Regions from separate parts of the Streptomyces sp. NPDC030820 genome, predicted to be linked through region 2. Evidence: riboswitches for the same ligand, from Rfam matches in the RefSeq annotation. Region 2 holds a riboswitch; the other holds the start of a gene.
The links. Region 2 has a riboswitch for cyclic di-AMP ahead of ACZ418_RS04720 (transglycosylase SLT domain-containing protein). Riboswitches for the same ligand answer to the same signal wherever they lie in the genome.
Positions count from the first base shown of each region.

Region 1: another riboswitch for cyclic di-AMP. It lies ahead of ACZ418_RS05735 (C40 family peptidase); the one in region 2 lies ahead of ACZ418_RS04720 (transglycosylase SLT domain-containing protein).

Region 1 covers NZ_JBVIEB010000002.1:245,429-250,194, forward strand. The annotation lists gene ACZ418_RS05725 (hypothetical protein) at 1-197, shown strand, start outside; gene ACZ418_RS05730 (tellurite resistance/C4-dicarboxylate transporter family protein) at 201-1,169, opposite strand; gene ACZ418_RS05735 (C40 family peptidase) at 1,716-2,906, opposite strand; cyclic di-AMP (ydaO/yuaA leader) riboswitch at 2,936-3,041, opposite strand; gene pcrA (DNA helicase PcrA) at 3,347-4,766, shown strand, end outside.
Region 2 covers NZ_JBVIEB010000002.1:34,741-39,506, forward strand. The annotation lists gene ACZ418_RS04710 (FAD-dependent oxidoreductase) at 1-326, shown strand, start outside; gene ACZ418_RS04715 (HAD family hydrolase) at 454-1,266, shown strand; gene ACZ418_RS04720 (transglycosylase SLT domain-containing protein) at 1,396-1,890, opposite strand; cyclic di-AMP (ydaO/yuaA leader) riboswitch at 1,895-2,076, opposite strand; gene ACZ418_RS04725 (polyprenyl synthetase family protein) at 2,668-3,678, shown strand; gene ACZ418_RS04730 (LolA family protein) at 4,129-4,766, shown strand, end outside.

The DNA of each region.
Region 1 (4,766 bases), 210 kb from region 2:
TGGTCCTGGTCGGCCTCAACCAGGCCGACGACCACCACGTCAACACCATCAAGATCGGCGTCAAGCTGGCGCTGCTGATCGTGATTCTCGGGCTGGTCTACGTGAAGCGCGACGAGGAGAAGATCGACAAGAGTGTGTTCGGGCTGGTCGGCCTGCTGACCATGGCGAACATCTTCATCGCCGTCCTGTGGACCTGACGGTCATCCGTCCCTGCCGCCGACGCGGGCCGCGAGCACCGCACCGGCGGCGACCGCGAGCCACACGGCCACCGTCGCCCACAGCAGCACCCGTCCCGGCCAGGTGAGCCACGGTACGCCGAAGACGGTCGCGACGGACAGCGTCGCCACCGCCGTCATTCCCATCGGGAACACCGTCGCCCAGCGCAGTACGTGGTAGCCGGGCCTGGGGCGCACCGCCTCGGCGGCCAGCAGGACGGCGTAGCAGACCAGATCCAGCACGAGCAGCACGACCGTCACGGTGCGCAGCACGTCGCGGTCGTCCGCGTTCCACAGGTACATGCCCGAGTCCCCGGCGATGAGCAGGTTCCCCCCGGCCAGCGTCGAGATCCCGAGCGCCCCGCCCGCGATCCAGTGGTCGCCCGCCCCCTCCAGCACCTGCCGTACGTCGAAGTGGGCCAGCGCCAGGCCGTAGAGCACCAGACCCAGCCAGAACAGCACCAGCGCGGTGTGCGCGAGCCACGCCGTGCGCTCGGCCGTGGCCAGCGTGGCGGCCAGTACGGCGAGCCCCTCCGTCGCCACGCAACACAGGAACACCGCCCCCGGCATGCGCGGCCGCCAGCGCCGTACGATCAGGAACAGCAGTACCGGCCAGAGCACCGCCGCGAGCGCCAGCAGCGCCTCGGCCAGGGTCTGCCCGCCCAGCGCCGAGATCCGGGTGCCGAGCACCGTGGTCGCGGCGACGGAGGTGAGCGCGCCCGGACTCTCCGCCTCGGTCGCCCAGCGCTGCCGCTCGCCGACCAGCCGCAGCACGAACTCGGCGGCCAGCGCGGCCCAGGCGACGCACGCCAGCGCCAGCACCAACCGGGAGAGTGTCTCGTCGCCGGTCATGTGCAGCCCCACCGACAGGATGCCGGTCGCCATCACGGCGGCCCCGGCCGCGGGGGACCGTCCCGCCCACAACGCACGCAGACGACCTGAGATGCCGGGCATGCGCCCGATGCTAGGGAGCCGCGGGGTGCTCGCCCGGAAGGGCACGCGCGCGTGGACAGCAAAAACGCCGGTACGCGCGCGGGACCGTGAAAGGTCGGCACCGCGCTTGCGGAGGCAGGGAAGCCGGGGCGCGTGGATGCCGGAAGGCTGTGGCCGCGTGGACGGGGGCTGGAGGGCGTTGGCCGCGTGGATGGAGGAGCGGCCGGCGTGCGTGGTCAAAGGAACGGTCGGCGCGCGGCGCGTATCGACGGAGGAACGGCCCCACGCGCGCGTGGACGCGGACGGCGCGACCTTCATGCCCTGTCGCACCAGCCAAACGGCCCCACGCGCGCGTGGACGCGGAGGACGCCGGTATGCGCCCATGGACAGGCCATCCGCCGACGCGCACCCCCAAGACACCGGCACGCGCGCGTGGAGCCCAGGGCGTAGGCACGCGCCCGCGTGGACGTGCCGTTCGCGCGGCACGCGCGCGTGGCCCTGCAATGCGATGGCACGCGCGCGTGGAGCGCGAGTCGGCCGGGGCGCGGCCGTGCCCGGGATGGGCGGTCAGCCCGGGCGGACCACGCTGTGGATGATCGACTCGCCGCCGTAGTAGATCGACTCCTCGCGGACGTACGCGCCCGGCTTCGGGGCGTGGATCATCATGCCGTTGCCTATGTAGATGCCGACGTGGCTGATGTCGTCGTAGAAGAAGATCAGGTCGCCCGGCCGCGCGTCGGCGAGCGAGACCGTGGTGCCCGCGTTGACCTGGTCGTACGTGGTGCGAGGAAGCGTGACGCCGGCGGCCTTCCAGGCGGCCTGGGTGAGGCCCGAGCAGTCGTAGGAGTCCGGACCGGTGGCGCCCCACACATACGGCTTGCCGATCTGCGCGCGGGCGAAGGCGATCGCCTTCTCGGCCTTGGTGTCGTACGAGCTGGACGTGGTGGTGGACCCGGTCGAGCCGGAGCCCGTCGAGCCGGAGCCCGTAGAACCGGATCCGGAGGCGGACCCCGCGGAGGTGGACGACGACGAGGCGGCCTGTTGCTGAGCTGCCTGCTGCTTCGCCAGCTCGGCCGCCTTGCGCGCCGCCTCCTGCTCCTTCGCCCGCTCGATGGCGGCCAGCCGCGCCTTCTCCTGGGCCGTCAGCTGCGACAGCAGCTCGCGCGCCGTGGCCAGCTTCTTCTGCACGGTGGCCTTGGCGGTCTGCAGGTCGTGCTGTGAGTCGGTCAGCGTCTGCAGGCTCTCCGCGGCCTCGCGCCGCTTCTTCATGGTCGCGGCCTGCTCGCCGATGTAGTCGTCGACCGCGGTCTTCTCCCGCGAGGTCAGCCGGTTCATCAGCTGGGTCTGGTCGAAGTAGTCCTGCGGGTCGTTCGCCAGCAGGAAGGTGGCCGTGTCGGGGGCGGCGGCGCCGGTGCGGTACTGGGCCGCGGCGAAGGAGCCCAGCTCCTCGCGGGCCTTGTTGAGGCGTGCGGTGCGCCGGGCGACGTCGTCGCGCAGGGCGTCGACGCGGCCGCGCTGTTTGCCGGTCCGCTCCTTGGCCGCGTTGTACTTCTGGGTCGCCGACTCCGCCTGGCGGTAGAGATCGTCGACCTTCTTCTCGACCTCCTCCAGGCTCGGCTTGGCGTGATCGGTACTCGGGGCGGCCTCCGCGGTCTGCGAGAGCACAGCCATGGAGGTGAGGGCGGCGGTGGCGAGGGCGGGAGCGCGAAGGCCGGTTCCGATGGTCCCGCCGGGGCGCGGCTTGCGGTGCGACGCCAAGGGAGGCGACTCCTTCCAGTGGGCCGCCTACCGGGTTAGCTGTCGGGTTCGGGCGGTGGTTCGGAAGGGTTGCCCTACGGCGGCGTCCCGGGTGGGAGCCGGCCGATTCACCCCAAAGGTCGGTGGGTCCCCGGCTCCGGGCGCCCCGCGGGACGCGCCAGACTCGGCGGGGGCCGCGCGGCCCGGCGAGGCTCGCCGGTAGGGGTCGTACGGCCCGAACGCACGCTAGCCAACTGGTGTGACTCCTGTGAAGGTTGGTGCGTGATATGTCCGATACATTTTCGTGACCTGAGGTGGGTTTCGCTCGTCTGTCATCGGACGGTTCCCCTGTGTGAGCAGGGTGCGGGCCATTCGACGGTGAAGATCAACTCCGTTCCGGACCGGTCGGGTTCCTGGGACGGCGACCGGTTGTCGGTGGGGCGCCCTAGACTCGTAGAGCGATGAGCAGCCTCTTTGACGACAGCTTCCTGGCGGACCTCCAGGCCCCTCGCGGGCGCGAGGAGGAGCCCCCGCCGCCGCCCGAGGACGATCACGCTCCGGAGCCGCTTCCGGACGATCTGTTCGGCGGGAAGTTCGACGTGCCGCCGGACCGATGGGGGTCCCCCCGCTCGAGCGGAGCCGAGAGTGGGGGAGGGTACTACCGCGACGGCGCCCCGCGTCCCGTCCTCGACGCGGCGGCGCTGCTGGAGGGGCTGAACGACAACCAGCGCGCCGCAGTTGTGCACGCCGGCTCCCCGCTGCTCATCGTCGCCGGCGCCGGCTCCGGCAAGACCCGCGTGCTCACCCACCGCATCGCCCACCTGCTCGCCGAGCGGCATGTGCACCCGGGCCAGATCCTCGCGATCACCTTCACCAACAAGGCCGCGGGGGAGATGAAGGAGCGCGTCGAGCAGCTCGTCGGCCCGCGCGCGAACGCGATGTGGGTGATGACCTTCCACAGCGCGTGCGTGCGCATCCTGCGCCGGGAGAGCAAGAAGCTCGGCTTCACCTCCAGTTTCTCCATCTACGACGCCGCCGACAGCAAGCGCCTGATGGCCCTGGTCTGCCGCGACCTGGACCTCGACCCCAAGCGCTTCCCGCCGAAGTCGTTCAGCGCGAAGATCAGCAACCTGAAGAACGAGCTGATCGACGAGGAGGACTTCGCAACCCAGGCCACCGACGGCTTCGAGAAGACCCTCGCCCAGGCATACGCGCTCTACCAGTCGCGCCTGCGCGAGGCCAACGCGCTCGACTTCGACGACCTGATCATGACGACGGTCAACCTGCTGCGCGCCTTCCCGGACGTCGCCGAGCACTACCGCCGCCGCTTCCGGCATGTCCTCGTCGACGAGTACCAGGACACCAACCACGCCCAGTACGCGCTCGTGCGCGAACTCGTGGGCACCGGCGAGCACGACGAGGACACCCCGCCGAGCGAGCACGACCTCCCGCCCGCCGAACTGTGCGTCGTGGGTGACGCGGACCAGTCGATCTACGCCTTCCGCGGCGCGACGATCCGCAACATCCTCCAGTTCGAGGAGGACTACCCGAACGCGACGACGATCCTGCTGGAGCAGAACTACCGCTCCACACAGACCATCCTGTCCGCCGCCAACGCGGTCATCGAGCGCAACGAGTCCCGCCGCCCGAAGAACCTGTGGACCAACGCCGGCCAGGGCGCGCGGATCACCGGCTATGTCGCCGACACCGAGCACGACGAGGCCCAGTTCGTCGCCGACGAGATAGACCGCCTGGTCGACGCGCGCGAGGCCAGGGCGGGCGATGTCGCCGTCTTCTACCGCACCAACGCCCAGTCCCGTGTCTTCGAAGAGGTCTTCATCCGCGTCGGCCTGCCCTACAAGGTCGTCGGCGGGGTCCGCT
Region 2 (4,766 bases):
CCGAGGCACCGGACGGCAGCCCCGTCCTCACCGTCCGCACCCACGGTGGGCACACCGAGCGGCTCACCGCCGACCATGTCATCGCCGCCACCGGCTACCGCGTCGACATCGCGGCGATGGACTTCCTCGGCCACGAACTGCGCACCCGGCTCGCGGTCAGCCGCGGCACGCCGAAGCTCGGACCCGGCTTCGTCTCGTCCGTTCCCGGCCTGTACTTCACCGGCCTGCCGGCGGCGTCGTCGTACGGACCGGTGATGCGCTTCGTCTGCGGCACGGAGTTCGCCTCACCGCGCCTGACGAAACACCTGGCGGCGGCTCATCGCTGAGGCCTCCTGCGGTCCTGCGCGCCCTTATCAACGAGGAGTGGGGGAGCACTACTTGGGGTGGACCAGTACGTAAGTGCGCAGGACGACAAGGTGAGTCGGTGGGGCCCGGTATCCGTATTCTCTGATCATGGCAGCCTCCCCCACGTATTCACTGATCGCCACCGACCTGGACGGAACGCTGCTGCGCGGCGACGACACCGTCTCCGACCGGTCGCTCGCCGCGCTCGCGAGGGGGACGCGGGCCGGGGCCCGGCACCTGGTGGTGACGGGCCGCCCGGCCCCGCGGGTACGGCCGCTGCTGGCGCACCTCGGCTGCACGGGACTCGCGGTGTGCGGACAGGGCGCACAGGTGTACGACGCCGGGACCGGCCGCCTGCTGTGGTCGGTCCGGCTGGACCGGGAGCTGGCCGAGACCGCGCTCGGCAAGATCGAGGCCGAGGTGGGGCAGGTGTACGCGGCCGTCGACCAGGACGGGGTCGACGGGCTCACGCTCATCGAGCCCGGGTACCGGATGCCGCACCCGACCCTGCCCGCGGTGCAGGTCGGCCGGCGCGACGACCTGTGGTGCGCGCCGATCAGCAAGGTGCTGCTGCGCCACGCCACCCTGTCCGACGACGAGTTGGCGGCCACGGCGCGCGCGGTGGTGGGCTCACTGGCCACGGTCACCATGTCGGGGCCGGGGACCGTGGAGCTTCAGCCGTCCGGGGTGACCAAGGCGACCGGTCTCGCGCTGGCTGCCGAGCGGCTCGGGGTCGCGGCGGAGGAGGCACTGGCGTTCGGCGACATGCCCAACGACATCCCGATGTTCGACTGGGCGGGACGCGGGGTCGCCATGGCCAACGCACATTGCGAACTGAAGGCGGTGGCCGATGAGATCACCCTGTCGAACGAGGACGACGGCATCGCCGTCGTCCTCGAAAGACTGTTCCCGACCGACTGACCGGCACATCAGTACGCGGCCGTCCCCGGTGCACGACCTTCTCCGGAAGGAGCGACGGCCGCCCGGTGTGCCCCTCCGTCAGGTGTGGGCGCACCGGGCGGCCGATGCCGTGCCGGTCGGCGGGACCGGTCAGTACGCGCTGGACACGTTGTCGATGGACCCGTACCGGGCGGCGGCGTAGTTGCAGGCCGCGGTGATGTTGGCGACCGGGTCGTACGGATTGAAGGCGGTGCCGGCCACGTGGTACGCGTTGAAGGTCGGGTCGATCACCTGGAGGAGACCCTTGGACGGGATGCCCTTGGCGGCGTTGGAGTCCCAGAGGTTGATGGCGTACGGGTTGCCGGACGACTCCCGCATGACGTTGCGGTAGATGCCGTTGTAGGTGCCCGGGATGCCCTTCTGGGCCATGATCGCGAGGGACTCGCGGATCCAGCCGTCGAGGTTGTTCGGGTACCCGGCGACGGTGGTGGAGGCCGTTTTGGTGGTCGTCGTGCCGGTGGCCGCGGAGGCGCTGGTGGCGCCGATGAGCGGCAGGGCGAGGACGGTGGCACCGGTGCCGGCGACGGCGAGGGTGCGAGCGAGGCGGTTGGTGCGGGGCTGGTGGTGTCGAGCGGCAGAAGGCATGGGGAAGTCCTCTCCGTCGCCTGCGAGGTGAGCTGTCGGGTTCGGGCGGGGAGGTGCCCGGCCGCGCCTTCGCGAGAAGGCACGGCTTCACCCCTAGCCGTCCCGGTGCGGCGTGTGCCGACCGGTCAGGCGACTTACCTGGGTCCCCCGCTCCTGCCGTACGAATGAGTTCGTCGATGGGTCACACGGGCGGCGGCAGGATTCGGCGTCCGCCCGACGGCCCGGAACGTATGCGAGAGCACATGTCCGAAACAAGTACCTGATGCACACAATGCACTATTTGACCTTGGTCTGTGCCGTATGGGGTACTTGATCCTTTGCGGTTGCCAACCCTCAACTCGCGGACGGAACGGGGGAGAAGGGGTTCCGGCGGACCCTCGATGCCGGAGGCTGCCCGTGACCCATTTCACGAAATAACAAAGTATTTCAAATCGGACATGATGGATTCGGGTGGATCGACGGAGGCCCGTGGCGAAGCCCATGACGGAACCCGCGGCGGAACCCCTGGTGTGGTGCCTGTCGTTGTCTGGGGTGTAGGCATTACTCCGCTCGCCCCTCGTCTCGCGACAAAGCGTGCAGGTTCCTGTTAAGTCGATGAATGTCCGCTCTTATTACTTGATCAAAAACATACCGGTCGTGATCCGATACCGCCCAGGCTGGACGGGTGGGCGCTATCGGTGATCGAACAGGGACCGGATACGCTGACTTGAGTGATGGCAGCGACCTATCGACAAACCGTGTAATCGCCAGCAGACACCAGCAGACAGGAGACCCCTCGTGACCGTCGTCGGGCCGTTCGGGCTGAGCGTGCGGGACCAGGCTCTGGAAGCCGATGTCCAGGCCGGATTGGCGGCTGTCGAGGAAGGCTTGCTCGAGGCCACCAAGAGCGAGGTCCCGTTCATCACGGAGGCCGCGCAGCACCTCGTGCGAGCCGGCGGGAAGCGGTTCCGGCCGCTGCTCGTGATGCTCGCGGCCCAGTTCGGCGACCCTTACGCGCCGGGCATCGTGCCCTCGGCCGTGGTCGTGGAGCTGACCCACCTGGCCACGCTGTACCACGACGACGTCATGGACGAGGCGGCCGTGCGGCGCGGCGTGGACAGCGCCAACACCCGCTGGGGCAACTCCGTCGCGGTCCTCACCGGCGACTTCCTCTTCGCCCGCGCCTCCCAGATCCTCGCCGACCTCGGCCCCGAGGCGGTCCGGGTGCAGGCCCTCGCCTTCGAGCGGCTGGTCACGGGCCAGATCCTGGAGACCGCCGGTCCCTCCGACGGCCGCGACCCGGTCGAGCACTACCTGGACGTGCTCGGCGGAAAGACAGGCTCGCTGGTGGCGGTCTCGTGCCGGTTCGGCGCGATGATGTCCGGTGCCGACGAGACGGTCGTCGACGTGCTCACCCAGTACGGCGAGCGGCTCGGGGTCGCCTTCCAGCTCGCCGACGACGTCCTGGACATCGCCTCCGACTCGCACGAGTCCGGCAAGACCCCGGGCACCGACCTGCGCGAGGGCATCCCGACCCTGCCCGTGCTCCGGCTGCGCGAGCGGGCCGCCCGCCTCGGCCTGGCCGAGGACATCGCGCTGTGCGAGCTGCTGGACTCCGACCTCAGCGACGACGCCCGGCACGCCGAGGCACTGGCCGCGCTGCGCGCCCACCCCGCGCTGGAGCAGGCCCGCAGGGACACCGTGCGGTACGCGGAGGAGGCACGGGCCGCGCTGGCGCCGCTGCGGGAGTGCGACGCCAAGGCCACGCTGATGGAGCTGTGCGACGCGGTGGTCCACCGCGCCGGCTGACCCGGCTGCCTGCCACAGCACACCACGCCCCGGCCGCGACTCGGGCACGCATCTGGTTGTCCGTCTGTCGCGCTCCGGGCCGTGCGTCTCGCTGCGTCCGGGCCGTGTGGCCGGGCCACGCTTCCGGCTGTCCGTCGCGCCGTGTTTCCGGCAGCGTGCCTCGCCGGGGATCCATACGCCCTATGCGTCCGAACGCCCCCACGCCCCCCGACACCCCCGTACGGCCCCCTCCGTTCCGGTGAGACCCTTACGGGTCGGGGGAGTTCCTGCCCCTGCGTGTCATACCCCAGGCGTACGCGGAGTTGGCTCCGAGGTCTGACGCTTCTTCATGGCCGATTTGGTGAGATGGAAACCACGGAAATCACCACTCCTCACCGATTCGGGTGAGAATGGCGGCTCTGGTGGACCAGCGTGAGAACAGCCGCCGCCGACGACGGAGGTAAGGCACACATGGCACCGTACGAATCCGACGACGCAGTGGACGCCGCTCGGGACGAGGAGCGGCAGGCCCGACGCCGCAGGACGGCCCGTTACGCGGTCCCTGTCGCCGTGGTGGGGGTCGCGGCGGCCACGATCGGTCTGGTCCCGGCGCTCGCCGCCTCCGGTGACCCCGACCTGCCCAGGATCACCGCACAGCAGCTCATCGAGAAGATCGCCAAGTCGGACGTGCAGCAGCTGTCCGGCACCGTGCGCATCGACACCGACCTCGGCCTGCCCGACCTCGGCGGCCTGGCGAACAACCTGGCCTCCGGCGCCGGCAAGGGCTCCGGCGACGGCTCCTCCGCCGACCCGCAGTCCCAGCTCACCTCGCTGGTCTCCGGCACGCACACGCTGCGCGTGGCCGCCGACGGCCCCGAGAAGCAGAAGCTGTCGCTGCTGGAGAGCGGCTCCGAGTACAGCCTCATCCACAACGGCAAGAACGTATGGGGCTACAACAGCAAGACCAACGAGGTGTATCACGGCACCTCGGCCGACTCCGGCAAGGAGCACAAGGCCGAGCCCCCGGCCACGCCGAAGGACTTCGCCGACCAGGCGCTGAAGTCGGTGGACGACACCACGTCCGTCACGGTCGACGGCACCGAGCGGGT